3 regions of the Marinobacter sp. W-8 genome follow, and region 3 is predicted to be linked to each of the others. Evidence: predicted binding sites of a transcription regulator. Region 3 holds the regulator's gene; each other region holds the start of a gene.

Region 1 (6,923 bases), 1.6 Mb from region 3:
GGCGATGCCGCCTACACCCTGGTGCAGGTGTCCCTGAACGACATCATCATGCTGTTTGCCTTTGCGCCGATTGTGGTGTTCCTCCTGGGGATTTCCGACATCCAGGTGCCCTGGGATACGGTGATTCTGTCAGTGGTCTTATACATCGTGATTCCCCTCACCGCCGGCTACCTGACCCGCCGGACCCTGATCGCACGCCACGGCGAACAGTGGTACGACAACGTATTTATGAAACGCCTCAGCCCGGTGACGCCTGCCGCGTTGATCGTCACCCTGGTCTTGCTGTTCGCCTTCCAGGGTGAAGTCATTCTGCAAAATCCGTTGCACATACTGCTGATTGCGGTGCCACTGGTTATCCAGACCGTGTTTATCTTTCTGCTGGCCTATGGCTGGGCCCGGCTGTGGAACGTGCGCCACTGCATCGCCGCCCCAGGGGCCATGATCGGTGCCAGCAACTTTTTTGAGCTGGCGGTGGCGGCGGCCATCGGCCTGTTCGGACTGCAATCGGGCGCGGCCCTGGCCACGGTGGTGGGCGTACTGGTGGAAGTGCCCTTGATGCTCGCCCTGGTGCGCATCGCCAATAACACCCGGGACAAGTTCCCGGCCTGAACGATTAAGCTGAACAGGCGCGTCGCTATCCGCGCCTGTTCAGCCGACAACCACCCTGCTAATATCGCGCTCGTTTTTTGAGCGTCGAACCCGTTAATCAGCACCACCGACCGGAATTAAAAGAATGGATATTTTCCAGGCCCTTTTCCTTGGCCTCCTCCAGGGACTGACCGAATTCCTGCCCATATCCAGCTCCGCCCACCTGATCCTGACACCGGCCTTCTTTGGCTGGGAAGACCAGGGCGTCGGCTTCGACTTGTCGGTGCACGTGGGCACGCTATTGGCCGTGGTGCTCTACTTCCGCCGGGATGTCTTCGGCATCGCCCGGGACGGCCTGATTTCCATGGGCCAGCGCAGAATCATCGGCCAGGGTGCCCTGGCCTGGTATCTGGTGATCGGCACCATCCCGGCGGGCCTCGCGGGCCTGGCCCTGCTCGACATGATCGACAACGAACTGCGGGGCGCCTCGGTGATCTTCTTCACCACCCTGGTGTTCGGCATCCTTCTTGGCATTGCCGACTGGCTCCCCAAACGCCAGCGCACCATGGATTCCCTGAACTGGAAAGACGCTGTTATCGTTGGCGTCGCCCAGGCCATGGCTCTGGTCCCCGGCACCTCCCGCTCGGGCGTCACCATCACCGCCGGCCTGTTCCTGGGCATGACCCGGGAAACCGCCTCGCGGTTTTCCTTCCTGCTGGCGATTCCGATTATCGTGCTGGCGTCGGCGGTAAAACTGCTGGAAGTGGCCACATCCGACGTAATCGTGGACTGGAATGGTTTCCTGATCGGCGGCGTCACCTCATTCCTGATGGCCATTACCGCCATCCACTTCTTCCTGAAGTGGCTGAACAAGGTGGGCATGTGGCCGTATGTGATCTACCGGATCATTCTGGCGGGTGTAATTTACGCCGTCTTGATGTGACCGTCTGCAGTTTGAATTGCTGACCTTGGAGTCAGGCAGCTATCGGGGTGTGCCTCCCAAAAAGCGCTCCTTACGGCACATCCATGTGGCGCTTCTGCTCCGCCATCCATGGCTCCGCAAATTTTTGGAAGGCCCACCCCGATACCAGCCCCGATCCTCTCGGCCAGCTTTCAAAACAACGGTTGAATCTTGCGCCTGTAGTGGCTGTATGCCGCTGGGGATTTCAGAAAGGCCGAAGCATGGCGGTGGGCACGTCTTTCCAAAAATTTGTGGAGCCATGGATGGCGGAACACAAGCGCCCATGGACGGCTCGAGCGCTTTTTGGAAAGACGTGCCCACCGCCATGCCACCACCAAAACCATCAGGCTACAAGACGCCTGCAACCAAGCTTAGCAGGCCTCCAAAGGCGCATAGGCCAGCACCAGCCACTTGGCGCCCTCATCGAAGTTCACCTGCACGCGGGTGTGATGCCCGGTGCCCTCTGAGTTCATCACGATACCCTCACCGAACTTCGGATGCCGAACCCGCTGCCCCAGACTGAAGCCAGACTGCTGGGCCGAATCCTGGGCAAACAGACTCTCATTCGGTCGCTCCACCATCGCCGGCCGCGTCACCGTATTACGCAACCGCACCTCCTGCAGGCAGTCCCCCGGGATCTCCCGGACAAACCGGGACAGTGCATGAAACTTCTCCTGACCATACAGGCGACGGGATTCCGCGTAAGTAAGTACCAGCCTCTTCATGGCCCGGGTAATGCCCACATAGGCCAGGCGGCGCTCTTCCTCCATGCGCCCGGGCTCCTCCAGCGACATACTGTGCGGGAACAAACCCTCCTCAACACCTGCCAGGAACACCATCGGAAACTCCAACCCCTTGGCGGAATGCAGCGTCATCAACTGCACACTGTCCTCATGGGCATCGGCCTGTGATTCGCCGGCATCCAGCGCCGCCTGGGCAATAAACTCCGCCAGCGGATCTACGCCTTCTTCTACATCATAATCCGCGAGCGCGCTGACCAGTTCCTCCAGGTTTTCCACCCGGGCCTGGCCCTTCTCGCCCTTCTCACTGGCGTGATAATCCTTCAGGCCGCTGGACTCTATGGCCTGCTTCATCAGCCCCTGCAGGGAAGCGTGCCCCGCCATTTCAGACAGCGTGTTGATGATCTCCATAAACTGCTGCAGGCCGGTTTTCGCCCGACCCTTCACCTGGCCCGCGGCCAGTAACCGCTCGGACGATTCCCACAGGGAAATACCCTGGCCGGTGGCGTATTCACGAATTTCCTGCAGGCTCTTGGCACCAATCCCACGGGTGGGAATATTCACCACCCGCTCAAAAGCGGCATCGTCCCGGTGGTAATGCACCAGGCGCAGATAAGCCAGCGCGTTTCGGATTTCCTGACGGTCGTAGAACCGCAACCCGCCGTAAACTCGATAAGGAATACCCTGGCGCATCAGGGCTTCTTCGAGCACCCGGGACTGGGCATTGGAACGATAGAGAATGGCGCATTCGCTGCGCAGATTGCCCTCGCTGACCCAGGCCGAGATGGAATCGGCAATATAATTGGCTTCATCCTGCTCGTTGAACGCGGCGTACAGGCTGATCGGCTCACCTTCCACCCCGTCAGTCCAGAGTTCCTTGCCCAAACGCCCCTGGTTGTTGGCAATCACCGAGTTGGCGGCTTTCAGAATGGTCTTGGTGGAACGGTAGTTCTGCTCCAGCCGCACCAGCCGTGCGTTGGGGAAGTCTCGCTGGTACTGCTGTATGTTCTCGATCTTGGCGCCCCGCCAGCCGTAGATGGACTGGTCATCATCGCCCACCACGGTCAGCGGCACCCGGTTGCTGGCCAGCACCTGCAGCCAGGCGTATTGAATGGTGTTGGTGTCCTGGAACTCGTCCACCAGTATGTGCTGGAACCGCTGCTGGTAGTGGCTCAACAATTCCGGACGATGCAGCCAGAGTTCGTGGGACCGCAGCAACAGTTCGCCAAAATCCACCAGGCCGCCCTGCTGGCAGAGCTTCTCGTACTGGCGGTATATCTTCAGCATGGTATTGGTGAAGTGATCGCCCGGGTTCTCCTGAATATGATCCGCCCGCAAACCCTCATCTTTCTGGCTATTGATAAACCACTGGGCCTGTTTCGGCGGCCACTGGCTCTCATCAATGCGGTTTTCCCGCATCACCCGCTTGATCAGCCGTAACTGATCATCGCTATCCAGCACCTGAAAGTTTTCCGGCAAGCCGGCGTCTTTCCAGTGGGAACGAAGTAAACGATGGGCAATTCCGTGAAAGGTGCCGATCCACAGGCCACGGGTGGGAATCTGCATCATCTGCTCCACGCGATAACGCATTTCCTTGGCGGCCTTGTTGGTAAAGGTCACCGCAAGAATAGAGGTGGGCGGCACCCGGTCAACCGACATCAACCATGCCATCCGGTGCACCAGCACCCGGGTTTTGCCACTGCCGGCACCGGCCAGCACCAGCAGATGGTCGTTCTGGGCGGTAACCGCTTCACGCTGGGCGTCGTTCAGGGAATCGATAATATGAGAGACATCCATGGAGCAAGGCTTCACTACTGGTTAAATTTACAGGGCATTATATCAGCACAACGCAAAGACTTCCTTTCTGCCAGCCGCCCGACTGCCGGAAAAATTCGAGGCATTTAACATCCACCTTGGTTCAGATCTCCTGCCGTCAGCCGATACACGCCTTAACACACTGACACATGAATTCTGTGTCATACGTTCAAAAAACGACCTAGAATCGCCCCCGACCAAAGTCTTAGGCCGGGCGGACAAGGACTACAACATGCTTTCATCACTGAAGATTTCTCACAAACTGGCATTGCTGGTCATCGTTGCCATTGTTGCCTTTGTGGTCAGCCAGGCCTTTTCCATTGTCACCGAGCGCAATAACTCCGAACGCCTCAGCGAAGTTCGCGACCAGCTCTACCCCTCCCTGGAATTGTCCACGATCAACCGCGGTTTGCTGCAACTGATTGAAAACCAGATCAACACTGCCGTCACCACCGGTGATGATCAACAGATTGCCGCCACCAGGGAACAACTGGCAGAAATATCCGCCAATCTGGACCGCATCGCCACGCTGAACCCGGCTCTGCGTGATCAGGTGAAGGCCCTGAAATCCGAGCTGAACGGTTACTACAACACCGCCACCCGAATCGCCACCGCAATCATAGAAGGTACGGCGGATTTCAACCGCATCGGCCAGGAAGCCTCCGCCAACGCCGAGCGGCTGGCCGGCCTGCGCTCTGATCTGGACGAGATGCGCAACGCCATGGAAAGCCGCCTGACCCAGGCCATCGACGACACCACCGCTGCCAGCAGTGAAGCCGCCACCGTCTCCGTCACCATTGTGGTGGTCGCGCTGGTGGTGCTGATTGCGCTGAGCCTGATCATTGGCCGGTCGGTATCCGGCAGCCTGCAACAGATCATTACCTCCCTACGGGACATGGCTTCCGGTGAAGGCGATCTGACCTCCCGCATTGACTACACCGGCAAGGATGAACTTCGGGATCTGGTGGACCAGTTCAACCGGTTTGTTGAAAAACTGCACAAGTCCTTTGCCACCATCCAGCAGGATATTGGCGAGCTGAACGGCGTTGCCACACATCTGGGCAGCACCAGCCGCACCAATCTTGAACGCATCAGCCAGCAGGCCCAGGCAATCTCCTCCACCCGCAATTCCGTGGAAGAACTGGTCAAGAGCGTGGAAGAAGTTGCGGGCTTTGCCTCCAGCGCCTCTGACCAGACCCAGGATGCCTCCAAGTTCGCGACCACGGGGCAGCAAAAGGTCGAGGGCAACATACAGACCATCCAGCGACTGATGGCAGAAATCGAGAACACCGCCAGCCTGGTCAACCAGTTTGACGAGTTCTCCGTGAAAGTGGGCGGCCTGCTGGAAACCATCCAGACTGTCGCCGAACAAACCAATCTGCTGGCTCTGAATGCTGCCATTGAAGCCGCACGGGCCGGCGAGCACGGACGTGGTTTTGCCGTGGTCGCCGATGAGGTTCGTGGCTTGGCCGTGCGCACCCACAAGGCCACCGAAGAAATCCAGCAGGTGATTTCCGAGTTGTCGAAAGCCTCCGGTGCTGCCGTGCATTCCATGCAGGGCAGCGTGGATATGGCCCGACAGGGCGTGGAAGCCACCACCGAATCCGGCGACGTACTGCGCAAGATACTTGAGAGCGTTCAGCAGATCAGCGAGCTGAACGAGCAGATTGCTGCTGCCACCTATGAACAAAGCACCACCTTCAGCGAAGTCACCGGCCACATGGGCGACATGCATCGCAACGCCGAAGCCGTGATGGAAAGCACCGACGAGCTGGATACGGTCAGCCGCAAGATCCAGGACGTCAGCAACGGCTTGCAGAGCGTGGCCGGCCAGTTCCGCGTTTAATTGAAAACCCCAGAAAAAGGATACTCCTGATGAAGAGACTATTCTCTGCAGCGCCCCTGGCGCTCGCCATTGCCGCCACCCCGGCACTGGCCCAGAGCACCGAGGAAACCCTTGAGCGCATGCAGCAGCAGCTGAATACCATGCAACAACAGCTGAACTCCGCGAAAGACACCGGCATTCGCTTCAACGGCTTTTTCAGCACCGGTTTCGCCCGGGCCAGCAACGATGCCGGTTACGCCGGAATCACCGACGAATCCGAAGTGGCGGATCTGAGCCTGTTCGCCCTGCAGGGCACCTTTGACGTCACACAGAAGAGCCAGATTGTGATGCAACTGGTCGGCCGGGGCGAAGATGACTGGGAACCCCAGGTGGAGTGGGCCTATCTGAGCCACCGCCCCACCAACAACCTGCAGATTCGGGCCGGCAAGATGCGGATTCCGTTCTTCATGTACTCCGACTCCCTGGAAGTCGGCTACGCCCAGCCGTGGGCCCGCCCGCCCCAGAGCGTGTATGGCCCGATTGCCGTGACCAGCTATGTTGGTGCGGATGCCAGCTACAACCTGAACTTCGACAACTCCTCGCTGACCGCAACCGGCTTCACCGGCTTTACCGATGAAGATGGCAACTCCGGCGATGTGCAGTTGCGCAATGTCGCTGGCGTGAACCTGACCTGGACCGACTACGTTTGGACCCTGCGTGGTGTGGCGGCGACCGCCGAGGCGGATATCAAAGCAACCCGTCTCGGTGCTTTGGCGAAGGAAAAGGGTATTACATTGCCGGACAACATTCTTCAACTTGCCGATGGTGATCGTGGCAACTTCTTCGGCCTGGGCGCCAGCTACGACGACGGCAGCTGGCAGATCATCGGTGAAATCACCCGCGTTGAAGTGGACGGCAAGTTTGCCGATACCGATTCTGCTTACCTGTCTGTGGGCCATCGGTTTGGCAGTTGGACACCTTACGTTGCAGCCGG
Region 2 (6,923 bases), 990 kb from region 3:
GGATGGCAGCCAGGAGATTCTCTGGGAGCAAAAAAAATCCGGCCTCTGAGGCCGGATTTTTCACAACAACCACAGATTACACCTTGAATGCTTCCACCAGGCGCTGAAGCGACGCGGTAAGCTCCGACATCTGTCTGGACGAAGCCAGAGTCTCTTCGGCGTTGGAGGCTGTGCTCTGGCCAAATTCGCCAATGCGCTCCACGTTGGCATTCACGTTCCTGGCCACGGCCGACTGTTCCTCCGCCGCCTGGGCAATCTGGTGGCTCATATCCACGATTTCGGAAATGCCCGAGGCGATCCGATCCAGCGCTTCGGTCACTTCACCAGACTTCTGTACCGTCTTCTCCGTGGCATCGTGACTTGAGGTCATGGCAGATACCGCCTCTTTTACACCACCCTGAAGCCGGGAAATCATGCCTTCAATTTCCTCAGTGGACTTGTGGGTACGCTGGGACAATGAGCGAACCTCATCCGCCACCACCGCAAAGCCACGCCCCTGTTCTCCCGCCCTCGCTGCCTCGATGGCCGCGTTCAGCGCCAGCAGGTTGGTCTGCTCGGCAATTGCTTTAATCTCAACCAGAACCTGACTGATATTGTCACTGTCCGCACTCACCCGGTTGATGACATCAACGGCGCCTGCAATCTCCGTAGCCAGGCGGTTAATGGTCGCCACCGTATCGGCCACCACTTCCCGACCCTTCTCGGTATCTTTCTCGGCATTCCCCGCACTATCCGCCACCCGGTGCGCACTCTCCGTGACTTCATTGACCGCTTCCACCATCTGGCCCATGGCCTCGTTGATCTGACCGGTCTCTTCCATTTGTCGGGCCACGGCCTGACTGTTCGCCGAAGCGGTGTCATTCACCCGGACCGCCTGCTGATCAACATCTGCTGTTGTAGAGCCGACCGACCGGACAAGCTCAGCAATACGATCGGTCATGTTGTTGAACTCAGAGGTGAGCTCACCCAGTTCGTCCCGGTTGTTCAACCGGATATGGGTGGTCATATCGCCGGCGGCCACATTTCTTGCAGCTTCGCTGAACCGGTTGATGGCAATCCGCACAGACATAAAGAAACCCACATAGAGGTAGACCACCACCAGCATCACAGCAATCAGCGCCACCAGAATCAGGGTGCGCTGCCCGGTCTGGCGAGCCAGGCGATCCTCAAGATTACCGGCAACCACATCGAAGATACGATCGCTGAGGGTATCGTAATATCCCATCTGCGCCGATACGGTCTCGTCAAATTCCTGCCAGGGCAGCTCCAGGCGCATAGGCGTGATGACATTCAGGTCCAGCTCATCACGGACTGTCATCAGACTCTCTTCCGTGCGGGTCAGTGCACCGCTCGCACTCTCTGCCAGCTGGGGCGACGCCTCCACAGCAACGGAAAGGGCCGGCGAAAGCAGCGAACTGCGGTTGGTCAACTGATCGTAGATTTCATTCAGGGTTTCGCTGAGTGCATAGCCCACCTGACCTTCCACCAGCGCAAAAATACCGTATGAACGGGCGCGGCCAACAACAGTGCGAGACTCAGGCAACGCAGAACGCACCAGCCCTAACAGCAGCAGGTTTTCCCGGGACGCATCCTGACCCAATCCGCTGATTTCAATGGTCGCCGGCAGCAAGGCCATCACCTTCTGCACAAACTCCTGGTAGTACTTGAACTGGGGGTCAATGTTGCCCTGATAGTTATCGTTGGCTTTGAGCGTCTCCCATTCTTCTCTTACAACCAGGATCTGCTCCTGCCAGGAGCCGGAGGTGTCAAAAGAACGCTGTGGTTCGGCGAGATCTGCCAACAGGGCATCCATGCGACTGGCCGCTTCGTTGGCTTTTTCGAGCAGGGGCTGTTCGTCTTTCAGAATGCCGGGGGCCTGATAGTCACGGTAATCCATCGCCGCCACCAGCAGGCGCTCCACCTTCTGGAGTTCTGCAAGACCTTCAATGCCGCGGGTCATGGTCTGAACCGACTGGTTAAGCCCGGAAATCACCAACCAGGAAAGCACGATGATAGGGCCAAGAAAGAGAATGCTGATGAGGCTGAATTTGTAAACCATGGGCAGCCGATTCATCAGTGCTACAGCCGGATTGATTATATAGTTCACAGAGCCCTCGCTGCTTCTAACAACTGAATCTTTATTCTTTTGTTTGATTATCGCCCGTTGCCGGAAAAACTTAATCACTATTTAGTGTTATTCTGTAATCCGTTTTTGCTTTCCGGCTAGGCCATGCCTGCGATCACCAGCAATGCAAACGCACATATCCACACCAGCATGCTCCGGTTGAGGAGGTCCCTTATAGCGCTGAGGCTCCGCCCGCCAAAATCGGGCCACTCTTCCGGGTGCAACTCCAAAAAGCGCGCAGGATCAAGTGCATATCCAGTTAACGACCCGTTGGCGGAAATCATGAGCACATCCGCGGTCTTTTTCCCGAATCCCGGGAATACCTTGCGTATTTCCCGGGACCAGCCGGCCAGGTCACCGGCGAGCCCGAATGTGCATGACAGCAAGCGGGAAGGAATCCAGCCGATAAGCCGGGCCGCCCGCTGATAGCGTTCCCGCGCGGCCGCCTGCGGCCATTGGCCCGCCAGAGCTACAAGCCCTCGAGCCAGAAAAGCCAGCGCTATGCCGCCGACGGCGTACCAGAAAACCACCAGGAAGAAACGCTCGAAAACCGAGACCATCAGCGCCCGCGACACCGACAGGTGCATGGCTTCTGGCGATAGCGCCGCTCCTCTTTCGGAGGCGGGCAGGCGCTCTTGAACATGGTGCCAGGCAGCCTGCATATCTCCGCGCCGCCAGGCATCAGAATAGGCTCGCAGCACCTTGCGCCAGCCCGGCGCCCCCATCAGCACCACCAGCAGCAACAGTTCAAGCGGATACAGGGCATAGCGGTAGCCCGCCTCACTGGACAGCGCCCACGCGCCAGCGAGCGCCAGAGAAGGTAACACAACCAGCAGCGCCCCTCTCCAGACTGACCGCTCCTGACCCGCTTCTACCCGGCCCCAACGATGAAACCAGCGACGCCAGATCTCATCGCTGGCCAGGTGGTCGGCGCGGTCCAGCCTGCGGCGAGTCACGTACGCAATCAGAAAAACAACCAACGACATCAGGCCATCTCCTCGTTCGACAGCAGTGCCCGGAAGCGAGACCACTCAAACGCGGGCCCTGGATCGGTTTTTCGGCCCGGAGCAATATCACTGTGGCCGGCAATGCGACCCGGCGTGATTTCCGGCCAGGCTGTCATTGCCAGGAGCGCCAGACGCGCCAGCGCACGGTACTGATCATCGGTATAGGGAACGTCATCCGCACCTTCGAGCTCGATACCAATGGAGTAGTCGTTGCACTCCTCCTTACCCTGAAAACTGGAACGGCCAGCATGCCATGCCCTGTCCAGACAGCTGACAAACTGAATAACGGAACCATCCCGGCGAATCAACGCGTGTGCAGACACCTTCAGCTCTGCGATCGTTTCAAAATAGGGGTGCGCAGCAGTATCCAGACAGTTACAGAAAAAATTCTCGATGTGCGGGCCGCCAAACTGTTCCGGCGGCAGGCTGATGTTGTGAACCACCAGCAGTGAGATAGAGGAACCGTCCGGGCGGGGACCAAAATTGGGCGACGGACACCAACGCACGCCGGGGAACCGGCCACTGGAACGCAAAAGTGCTGCCGCATCTTTCAGGGACTGTGGGTGATGATCGTTCTGGATACTAGACAACGTGTTTCCATCGGCGCAGGGGACTCATGCAGATGATTGAATCACAAAGCGCCCATGGATGCCACGACGTCGCCGGTGCCCTGCGCGGGCACTCAGTACCGGAGATCAGTCTTTTCGGTTATGACGCAGGTTGTCGATGATGGACTCCAGCGCCCGATCAAAGATCAGGCCGTCATCCAGCATGGTGATCGCCTGCTCCTGCAGAGCAATCGCCAGGTCATCCCGATGATATTCCGCCACCTTCGCACCACTGCGGTTAACAAAGATGTACTTGCCGGTGGCCTTGATGAAGGCCGCCAGCTTGCAACGGACCCTGGTCTCGTCTCTGGCCATCTCAACCCAGGATCCAACTCTCAGGCCATCCGCCTTCGCCAGCCATTCCGCCGACGCTACTGGTGATTGGATCTCCGCGGATTCCTCGGCGACGGCTGCCGTCTCAACGCCGACTGAGACCTCAGCAGGCTTGACTGACGCAGGTTTAACCACCTCGTCAATCACCTCCGGCGCAGGTTCCGATTGCTCGGGAGTTTCCGCCGGCTCTGCAGGAGCTTCAGGTACCTCGAAATTCTCAATCGTGGGTGCCTTGTCTTCAACAACCGGCGCGGTCACCAGCTTCTGGAATACATCGACATGGGCAAGCTCCAGGTCCCGGATGGCCGCATCGGTTGCAAACGGATCCCAGGAGATCTCCTGAAGCGCCTTGCGGAGCTCTTCCACCACCTCTGGAATCATTCGCAACAGTTCCGCCCGGGTATCAGAAGACACCGGTCGCGGGTCAACACTCCACACCAGCCGCTCGCTGATGGCCTTTGCCTGCAGCCAACGCTCGCTTTCTTCACCCTCGCGCAACACCACCCACTGCAGGTAGCGGGTCCAGGGCTCGTTCAGCACCTGTAAAACCGGCTCGGGAATGTCCCGGCCTGCAGTATGCTCACGAATTACATCGGTAGCAGCCTGACTGGCACGCTCCTGCCGGGCGCGTCCTTCTTCGGCATCCCGAAGGCGCTGCTCAACCAGCTCGCGACGGCGGCGATCCAGATCCATGAAGTGACCAAAGTCCCTCAGCAATTCCTCGAACAGCCCTACCTGATCGGTGTATTCGGTGAGCACCCGACCCACCACTTCCTCAATTTTTTCCCGAAGCGGATCACGCATTCCGGCACGTTTCTCGCTCCAGCCAATGGCGGCAAGGGCAAGTTCGTTGAGGAGCTTGCGAACCGGATGGCCGCCACGATTGAAAAAGTTCTTGTCGCTGAGTGCGACCTTGAGTACCGGAATCTGTAGCCGCCCGATCAGCGCCTTCATAACCGGATGCAACTGCCGATCTTCGAGAATGAAATCAAACAGCATTGAGACCAGGTTGATCACATCACTGTCGACCTGCCCTACTGAGAATCGCTTCCCTTCCGGACCCTGCAACAGCGGCTGTAACTGCTGGCGCAAAGGCACCACATTGTCGCCTTCACCCTGCGGCGCTGCGCCCTGCAGTTCGTTCAGGCGCGCCATCAGACGATCGGTATCCAGAACAGCGCCGGTTTGTGCCATACCGGCACTACTGGTCTCTCCCTGGTGCAACAGCGCACTCAGCTCACTGAAAGTAGGCGACGGTCCATGGCCATTGGCAGTACCTTCGGCAGCCGGGGCTTCCTGGGCGGGCGCTGGCGAACCGCCTGCCTTTGGCGCACTGCGACCCGGCGCTACCTGAGCACCACCCACCGGAGCCCGCTTCATGTCAGGCAGCACGCCGGCGGCGATCAGGGTTTTGTTGCATTCCTGGTAGAAATCACTGAGCTTGTCCACCAGCAGTCGCTCAAACAGCTTCAAAACCACCAGCTTGGCGCGGATATCAATGTCCAGATCGGTGCAGGCATCCGAGATGGCACCGCAGATCACTTCCGGGCTGAGAGGCATCTGGTCGTCTGAGAGATCCAGTTGCGGAACGAGATGGCGAATCCGGGCCGCCAACATCCTTACCGGCTCCTGGTATCGATTCCGCAGGCGATTGGTCAGGTTATCTATCGCTACCTGCTGTTCAAGGTCAGAGTGATCCACCAGGCTGAGGGAGTCCTGGTCCACTTCTTCCAGTGAACCACCGGAGCGGGCAGGTTTGAACTTACCCAGCTCATTGAAGGCCTGGCTGACGTATTGCAGGACTGACACTGTCATTGCCTTCCGGCGCAGTCGCAGCTCCCGCATGGCGTCGAAGTAGGCAGTCTGGTCCTGGTTGGAGCCGGCCCGGTCTGCGAGGGCAAACAAACTGTCGTCAGCCTGTTCGAAAAAACTGGCAAGTACCGCCTTGAGTGACTGACCCGATGTGTCACGCAGTCGCACCAGCTCTACCGGTAACGAGAACCGGCTCACCGGCTTCTGACCGGCCAAGCGGACTACCTTGTTATCGTGCGCCATGTGGATGCTCCGGAATCGAACAGCTGATGGTACTTAAACCTTTATAGGATTACATCATACGGGCGAGTGTCGTCACCTTGTGTCAGAATTTGTCACCTTTTGTGTCAGCAGGAACTGCATCACACTTCAGACCGCTCACACCTCCATTTGGCGAATCGATAGCGCTGGCAGTAGAATTGCCCTCCACACTTTTCCAAGCCACCATCAACCTCCGGACGTCCCAATGATTTCTGCCGAACTGCTGCGCCAGGCCCGTATCGAATCCGTTGCCCAGAGTCTGCGGGAAGATATTGGCGATGGCGACATCACTGCCCAGCTGATTCCTGCCGAAAAACTGGCAACCGCAAGGGTAATCACCCGGGAAGACGCCCGCCTGGCTGGAAGCGCCTGGGTGGAGGAGGTTTTTCGCCAGGTGGATCCCTCAGTAACACTTCAGTGGCAGTTTCACGATGGCGACGACGTACCCGCCAACGCCGTGATTTTCCGCATGCAAGGCCCGGCCCGCTCGCTTCTGACCGCTGAACGAGCTGCTCTTAACTGGTTGCAGACCCTGTCTGGCGTGGCAACGGCCTGTGCCCATTACGCTCGCCGGGTGTCCCATACCAACGTCCGCCTTCTGGACACCAGGAAAACCCTGCCAGGGCTGCGACTGGCCCAGAAATACGCGGTGACTTGCGGTGACTGCGACAATCACCGGCTGGGGCTCTGGGACGCCTTCCTGATCAAGGAAAACCACATTGCCGCCTGCGGCTCCATTGCCAATGCGGTCGCCGAAGCGCACCGCATTGCACCAGG
Region 3 (6,923 bases):
ATCCATGGTGCGGTTCGCCGCCTGGCTGGTCATCTGAACCACATAGGCCAGACGGTCAGAAGCGTCGCTCATCTTCGACAGCACTTCTTTCTGCTCGGCATTACGCGGGTCTATCTGGAAGTTCCGGATTGCCTCATGGAGGCTGCGGGTCAGTCGCCCCACTTCCCGGTACAGACTCTGATCGCGAACCTCGCTCAGTTCATTGATCAGGGTCATCGCCTTGGCATAATTCCCGGCGTTTACATTCTCAGCCAGGTCGGAGGCCTGCTTTTGAAGTTTCTCCGCCACCTCCGGATCAAGGCCCTGATGGTTCTGTTTGGTATCACTCATGGCGAGCCATCCGACCTCTGGTTACTGGATTCGTTCGAAGATTTTCTCGATCTTTTCCTTGAGCACAGCTGCCGTAAAAGGCTTGACCACATATCCGTTCACCCCGGCCTGAGCCGCGGCCACGATCTGGTCCCGCTTGGCCTCTGCCGTTACCATCAGAACCGGCAGGTTCTTCAGGTTTTCATCAGCACGGACAGCCTTCAGAAGGTCAAAGCCCGACATGCCGGGCATGTTCCAGTCAGTCACCAGGAAGTCATACTTGCCGCTTCGGAGCATGGGCAACGCGGTGTTGCCATCGTCTGCTTCATCCGTATTGGTGAAGCCGAGATCTCGCAGCAGGTTTTTGATGATGCGTCGCATTGTGGAGAAGTCATCCACAATGAGAATTTTCATGTTCTTGTCCAATGGGACCTCCAGTCAGTAACACCCGGAATTCATTCAGCCTTTTGGAAGTCTAGCAGGCTGCTACCTTAAGCGCTTATTGTGTGGTGTTTGCGCACGTTGTAAAGCATCGTTTACCAAAAGCTACACAGCTTGCTGAAAGCGAAACACAGCACCTGGCCGATCAGTCGTTGTCACCATCCCGCCACTCGGCCAACCGGCTGCGAAGTCTCAACGCCGCCTGGCTGTGAATCTGGCTTACCCGGCTCTCACTGACCCCAAGCACCGCACCGATTTCCTTGAGGTTGAGCTCCTCCTGGTAATACAGGCTCAATACCAGTTTTTCACGCTCAGGCAACTGCTCAATGGCGTCTGCGAGACTTCGCTGGAAAGCGCCTGAAGCAATACCGTCCAGCGGATTATCACTCGCTTCTGCTTCTTCTATCGGCAGCTCGCCGGATTCATTGAGTTCATCAAGACTAAAAAGTCTACCGCTGTTAGCGTCGGCGAGTGAGGCATGATACTCGTCCAGACCAATGCCAAGCTCTTCCGCTACTTCGGCATCCTGGGCCTCGCGCCCGGTACGATCTTCCACCTGTTTGATAGCACTGGCGATTCGCCGGGCGTTGCGATGCACTGAGCGAGGCACCCAGTCGCCTTTGCGGATCTCATCCACCATGGCGCCGCGGATGCGAATCCCTGCGTAGGTTTCAAAGGTGGCACCTTTGCCGGAAGAATAGCGCTGCGCGGCCTCCAGAAGGCCAACCATACCAGCCTGCATAAGGTCTTCCAGCTGCACTGATGGCGGCAGCCGGGCCATGAGATGAAGGGCGATTTTCTTGACCAGCGGCGCATGCTCTTCGATCAGGGCTGAAGGGCTCCTGGCGCCGGCCTGATGGTAAATTCCCAGATTTTTCGCCAATGTCATGTATCCGGTTTTCTTGTAGGACTGGATTCAGATCAGACTTCGACGAGCCGCTCCACGAAGAATTCGAGATGCCCCCTGGGAGAGGACGGCAAAGGCCAGCTATCCACTTTTTCGGCCAGAGCCCGGATAGCCAGCGAGGCTTTCGCCCTCGGATAGGCATCCAATACCGCTTTCTGTCTTTGGACGGCTTTCTTGACGGCCTCGTCGTAAGGCACGATACCTACATATTGTAGTGCCACATCCAGAAAACGCTCGGTGACCCGGGTCAGTTTTTCAAACAGATGGCGGCCTTCCTGCTCATTGCGGACCTGGTTTGCCAGGATACGGAAGCGGTTGGTGCCATAATCCCGGTTCATCAGTTTGATCAGCGCGTAGGCATCGGTAATGGAAGTAGGTTCGTCGCAGACCACCAGCAGAAGTTCCTGCGAGGCCCTGAGGAAGCTGACCACCGATTCAGAAATACCTGCGGCGGTATCCACAATCAGGACGTCAATCTGGTCGCCCAGCTCACTGAAAGCGTTGATCAGGCCGGCATGTTCCATGGCGCTGAGCTGGGTCATACGCTGGGTGCCGGAGGATGCCGGTACAATCTTGATACCACCAGGACCATTCACCAGCACGTCTTTCAGATCACAATCGCCGCTGAGTACGTCTTGCAGATTTCGATTAGCGGTAATGCCGAGCAACACATCGATGTTGGCGAGCCCGAGATCCGCGTCCAGCAAGACAACCCGGCGCCCCTTCTGGGCCAGGGCGATACCGAGATTGACCGAAACATTGCTCTTGCCGACACCGCCCTTGCCGCCGGAAACCGCAATCACCTGAACCGGATGTGGTCTGCTCATACTGTTATCAGTCTCTTACTACGTTCTTGTACGGGCACGCGTGCCGGTGTTTTATTGTGCCGCCAACGAGGCTCAGGCACCTTCGGCGACTGCCTGCGCGCTCTGCACGGCCTTGAGCCTTTCTACGCCCAAACGCACCAGCGGGATAGCCTCCGCCCTCTGGAGATCTTCCGGTATCTTCTGGCCATCGGTGTACCAGGCCACCGGCAAGCTGGTCTCCATAACGAATCCGAGCGCTTCGCCCAGGGTCAGGGCTTCATCAATCTTGGTCATGATGCAGCCTGCAAGGTTTGCCATCTTATAGCAATGCCACACGGATTTCATGATACGTGGCTGACTGGTCGCGGAGACCACCAGATGTGTACGGATATTGTGATCGCTGCGAGCCAACTCCGCCAGTTGTTCCTGGTAACCACGGTCGGCACTGGTCAGGCCGGCAGTGTCAATCAGTACCAGATGTCGATCCGACAGTTCATCAAGAATGTCATCCAGGGAATGGCTCTCATCCACCACCCGCACGGGCACATTCAGGATGCGGCCGAACACAAACAGCTGCTCATGAGCGGCCACACGGTAGCGGTCGGTGGTCACCAGAGCCAACGAATCCGGGCCATGCTCCAGCACGTAGCGAGCCGCCAGTTTGCCAATGGTGGTGGTTTTGCCAGACCCGGTCGGCCCGACCAGGGCATAGATTCCCCCGGCATCAAGCCAGTCTTCGCGACCGGTACGAACGCCGGTCGCCAGCATTTTCAGCGACTGCTTCCAGCCATCTTCCAGGCGCCCTGCCCGGTGCCGCCGGGACAGAGAGCCGGCCAGCTCCGCGCCCAAACCGAACTCCTGCAGCCGTTCGGCCAAGCGTTGCTGAACTGCGCTGTTACCGGCCAGCGTGGCAGTCGCAGCCTTACCACTGACCAGATCACGCAGAGAGCTGATTTCGGCACGCATACTGGCCAGTTCATCGGCATAGCCACCGGCGCCAGATTCGCTACCCGCAACTGGCTTTGTCAGCGTTTCAACACTGGGACGTGACGCCGGAAAACCGGCCGTCTCGAAAGACAAGGACGACGCCACGCCACCTGAGGCGCCACTTCCTGCGCGCTTTTCCCGAACCTCACGAATGCGACTGCGGGACCGGTTCAGCTCCTCTTCCAGCCGACGATGCTGCTCAGCCTGCATCTCTGCCAGGCGGGAGCCGTTGGTGGCTTCAACCGCTCTTTCACCCAGACGCTGGCGCGCCATGTTTTCGTCGTAGTCGAGTGCCGTCACGATCTCAACACCACCATCAACCCGGCGGTTAGACAGAATAACGGCATCCGGCCCCATTTCGTGGCTTACCTGCTTCAGGGCCTCAGCCATGGACTGCGCAAAAAACCGTTTTACTTTCATGCTGTTTCATCCTCCCACCGGCAAGCACTCTGGCTTTCCGCGATGCTCCGTCGGTTTATTGACCCACAGAAGCGACTATCGTGATCTGTTTGTTATCCGGGATTTCCTGGTAAGAAAGCACATGCAAACGCTCTACCCCGTAGCTGGCAAACTTCGCCAGTACTGGCCGCAAGGGCCCTGAAACCAGCAGGATGGCGGGCTTGCCGAGCATTTCCTGGCGCTGCACGCTGTCCTGAAGGGATCGTTGCAGCTTTTCCACCATGTTGGGCTCAAGCACCAGACCAATGTCATCCTGACCGCCGGATTGTTGACTCTGCTGTACAGACTTCAGCAATAACTGTTCCAGGTCTGGATCCAACGTGATAACCGGGATTTCGGCGTCGTTGCCACAAATACTCTGAACAATCATCCGGCGCAGCGCCTGGCGGGCTACCGTGGTCAATACTTTCGGGTCCTGACTCTTCGGATGCACGTTCACGATGGCCTCAGCAATGGAGCGCATATCCCGCACCGGCACTTCTTCTTTCAACAGGTTCTGCAACACTTTCAACAGGATGCTGATGGAAATGGTGGTCGGCACCAGTTCCTCCGCCAGCTTGGGCGAAATCTTCTCCAGCTGGTCCAGCCACTTCTGGGCTTCCTCGTGACCGATCAATTCATGAGCGTGTTTCTGCAGGATCTGGTTCAGATGTGTCGCCACCACGGTGCTCGCATCCACCACGGTGTAACCCAGCGTCTGGGCCTGGTCTTTCCTGTCGGATTCAATCCAGATGGCGTCCAGGCCGAACGCTGGATCCTTGCCGGCAATACCTTCCACCTTGCCGAACACCTGCCCCGGATCAATGGCCAGCTCCCGCTCCGGGTGGATCTCGGCCTCGGCAATGGTCACGCCCATCAGGGTAATCCGGTAGACGTTCGGCATCAGATCCAGGTTGTCGCGAATGTGCACCGAGGGCATGAGGAAGCCCAGATCCTGCGAAAGCTTCTTACGAACCCCTTTGATCCGACTGAGCAATTGTCCACCCTGGGATTTGTCTACCAGCGGAATCAGGCGGTAGCCCACTTCCAGCCCGACAATGTCCACCGTGGCCACGTCATCCCATCCGAGCTCGCGGGTTTCCCCCGGCGCCGGCAGTGCCTGCCCCTCGCCACCCGGACGATCCGGAGAAATTTCCGCACCCTGCCGGGCAGCACCACCGGCCATGCCGCCGCGGCCAACAAAACCACCTTCATCCTCAACCGTTTGCTGCTGTTTCTTCCAGATAAACCAGGCTGCACCAGCGGCCAGCAAACCAAGGCCGAGAAACGCGATGTGGGGCATCCCCGGAATCAGACCCAACAGGATCAGGATACCAGCAGCAATGCCCAGCGCCTTGGGTGCACTGAACATCTGCTGAATGATCTGACCGCCCATATCCTGGCTGGAGGTAACCCGGGTAACCATGATGGCGGCAGACGTGGAGAGCAACAGCGAAGGAATCTGGGCAACCAGACCGTCACCGATGGTCAGCAGCGCATAACGCTCCATCGCCAGACCAAAATCCAGACCATGCTGCATCATTCCGATAGCCACACCACCGACGATGTTGATGGCCAGAATCAGCAACCCGGCAACGGCATCGCCTTTCACGAACTTCGAGGCACCGTCCATGGAGCCGTAAAAATCGGCTTCCTGGGCAATTTCCGAGCGACGTGACTTGGCCTCGTCCTGGTTGATCAGGCCGGCGTTCAAATCCGCGTCAATCGCCATCTGCTTGCCGGGCATGGCATCCAGGGTAAAGCGGGCACTGACTTCAGACACCCGGCCAGCACCTTTGGTGACAACCAGGAAGTTGATGATCATAAGGATGGCAAAGACCACGAGACCGACGGCATAGTTACCACCAATCAGGACTTCACCAAAAGACTCGATCACCTTACCGGCGGCATCGCCACCCTCATGGCCGTTCAGCAATACAATCCGGGTGGACGCCACGTTCAGGCCCAGGCGCAACAGGGTGGCCACCAGCAACACCGTGGGGAAGGAAGCAAATTCCATCGGCCGCATGGCGTACACACAAACCAGCAGAATGACGATGGACAGGGTGATATTAAAGGTGAAGAACACATCCAGCAGGAACGCCGGCATTGGCAGAATCATCATGCCAAGCAGCCCCATCAGCATCAGGGGGATGCCGAGGTTCCCCCGCGTCAGGGATTTGACGTTGTTAAGGACTAGCGCTCTGTCCATGCCGGGTCTGTCTCCACGTATCTGTGCCTGCGGGCATTTTCCGGGTCGAAAATCTGACACCAGGGGTCGCTTTCCGGGTGGTATCGCAAGAACCGTACCAGCCCTTGCAAAATTTGACGTCTGCGCACCGTTCAACGCCTGACGCAGCGGCCCAGATACGGTATCCTTTCGCCATTTGCACTATCCCGATTCAAGCCAGAAACCCGAACACACAGGTGACCCCATGCCGATCCACGAAGTGAAGCACCCTCTGATCCGCCACAAGCTCGGCCTCATGCGCCGCGCCGACATCAGTACCAAAAACTTCCGAGAGCTGGCACAGGAAGTTGGCGCGCTGCTGACCTACGAGGCCACCAAAGACTTCAACCTGCAGGAAAAAACCATTGAAGGCTGGGCCGGCCCGGTCTCCGTGGAGCAGATTCACGGCAAGAAGGTAACCATTGTACCGATCCTCCGAGCCGGTCTGGGCATGCTGGACGGCGTTCTGAGCCTGATTCCGGTGGCCCGGGTGAGTGTGGTTGGCCAGATCCGCAACGAAGACACCCTCGAAGCAGAAACCTACCTGGAGAAACTGGTAGGCGAGCTGGATCAGCGCATGGCCCTGATCATTGATCCGATGCTGGCCACCGGCGGCTCCATGATTTCTACCATCGATCTGCTCAAGAAAGCCGGCAGCACCGAAATCCGGGCGCTGGTTCTGGTGGCCGCCCCGGAGGGCGTGGAAAAGGTTCTGGAGAAACACCCGGACGTGTCCATCTACACCGCGTCGGTGGATGAGCGCCTGAACGAGAAAGGCTACATTCTGCCGGGGCTGGGCGATGCC

The links. Region 3 encodes FliA, which starts transcription of late flagellar genes. Its sites were predicted from a motif close to CTAAAGTTTNNNNNNNNNNNGCCGNTAA; they were not measured.
Region 1: ACF8YQ_RS16875 (methyl-accepting chemotaxis protein) is a predicted target of FliA. The motif match lies at 4,206-4,233, and genes of this name have one in related genera.
Region 2: ACF8YQ_RS10610 (methyl-accepting chemotaxis protein) is a predicted target of FliA. The motif match lies at 2,155-2,182, and genes of this name have one in related genera.

The regions. Positions count from the first base shown of each region.
Region 1 is NZ_CP172297.1:3,613,973-3,620,895, forward strand. Features, by position in the region: gene arsB (ACR3 family arsenite efflux transporter) at 1-609, shown strand, start outside; gene ACF8YQ_RS16865 (undecaprenyl-diphosphate phosphatase) at 734-1,531, shown strand; gene uvrD (DNA helicase II) at 1,921-4,086, opposite strand; gene ACF8YQ_RS16875 (methyl-accepting chemotaxis protein) at 4,337-5,950, shown strand; gene ACF8YQ_RS16880 (hypothetical protein) at 5,980-6,923, shown strand, end outside.
Region 2 is NZ_CP172297.1:2,276,271-2,283,193, forward strand. Features, by position in the region: gene ACF8YQ_RS10605 (cob(I)yrinic acid a,c-diamide adenosyltransferase) at 1-49, shown strand, start outside; gene ACF8YQ_RS10610 (methyl-accepting chemotaxis protein) at 77-2,107, opposite strand; gene ACF8YQ_RS10615 (histidine kinase) at 2,224-3,111, opposite strand; gene ampD (1,6-anhydro-N-acetylmuramyl-L-alanine amidase AmpD) at 3,111-3,722, opposite strand; gene ACF8YQ_RS10625 (DUF1631 domain-containing protein) at 3,828-6,128, opposite strand; gene nadC (carboxylating nicotinate-nucleotide diphosphorylase) at 6,352-6,923, shown strand, end outside.
Region 3 is NZ_CP172297.1:1,283,053-1,289,975, reverse strand. Features, by position in the region: gene ACF8YQ_RS05915 (protein phosphatase CheZ) at 1-330, opposite strand, end outside; gene cheY (chemotaxis response regulator CheY) at 352-735, opposite strand; gene ACF8YQ_RS05905 (RNA polymerase sigma factor FliA) at 896-1,639, opposite strand; gene ACF8YQ_RS05900 (MinD/ParA family protein) at 1,672-2,484, opposite strand; gene flhF (flagellar biosynthesis protein FlhF) at 2,557-3,870, opposite strand; gene flhA (flagellar biosynthesis protein FlhA) at 3,926-6,100, opposite strand; gene upp (uracil phosphoribosyltransferase) at 6,324-6,923, shown strand, end outside.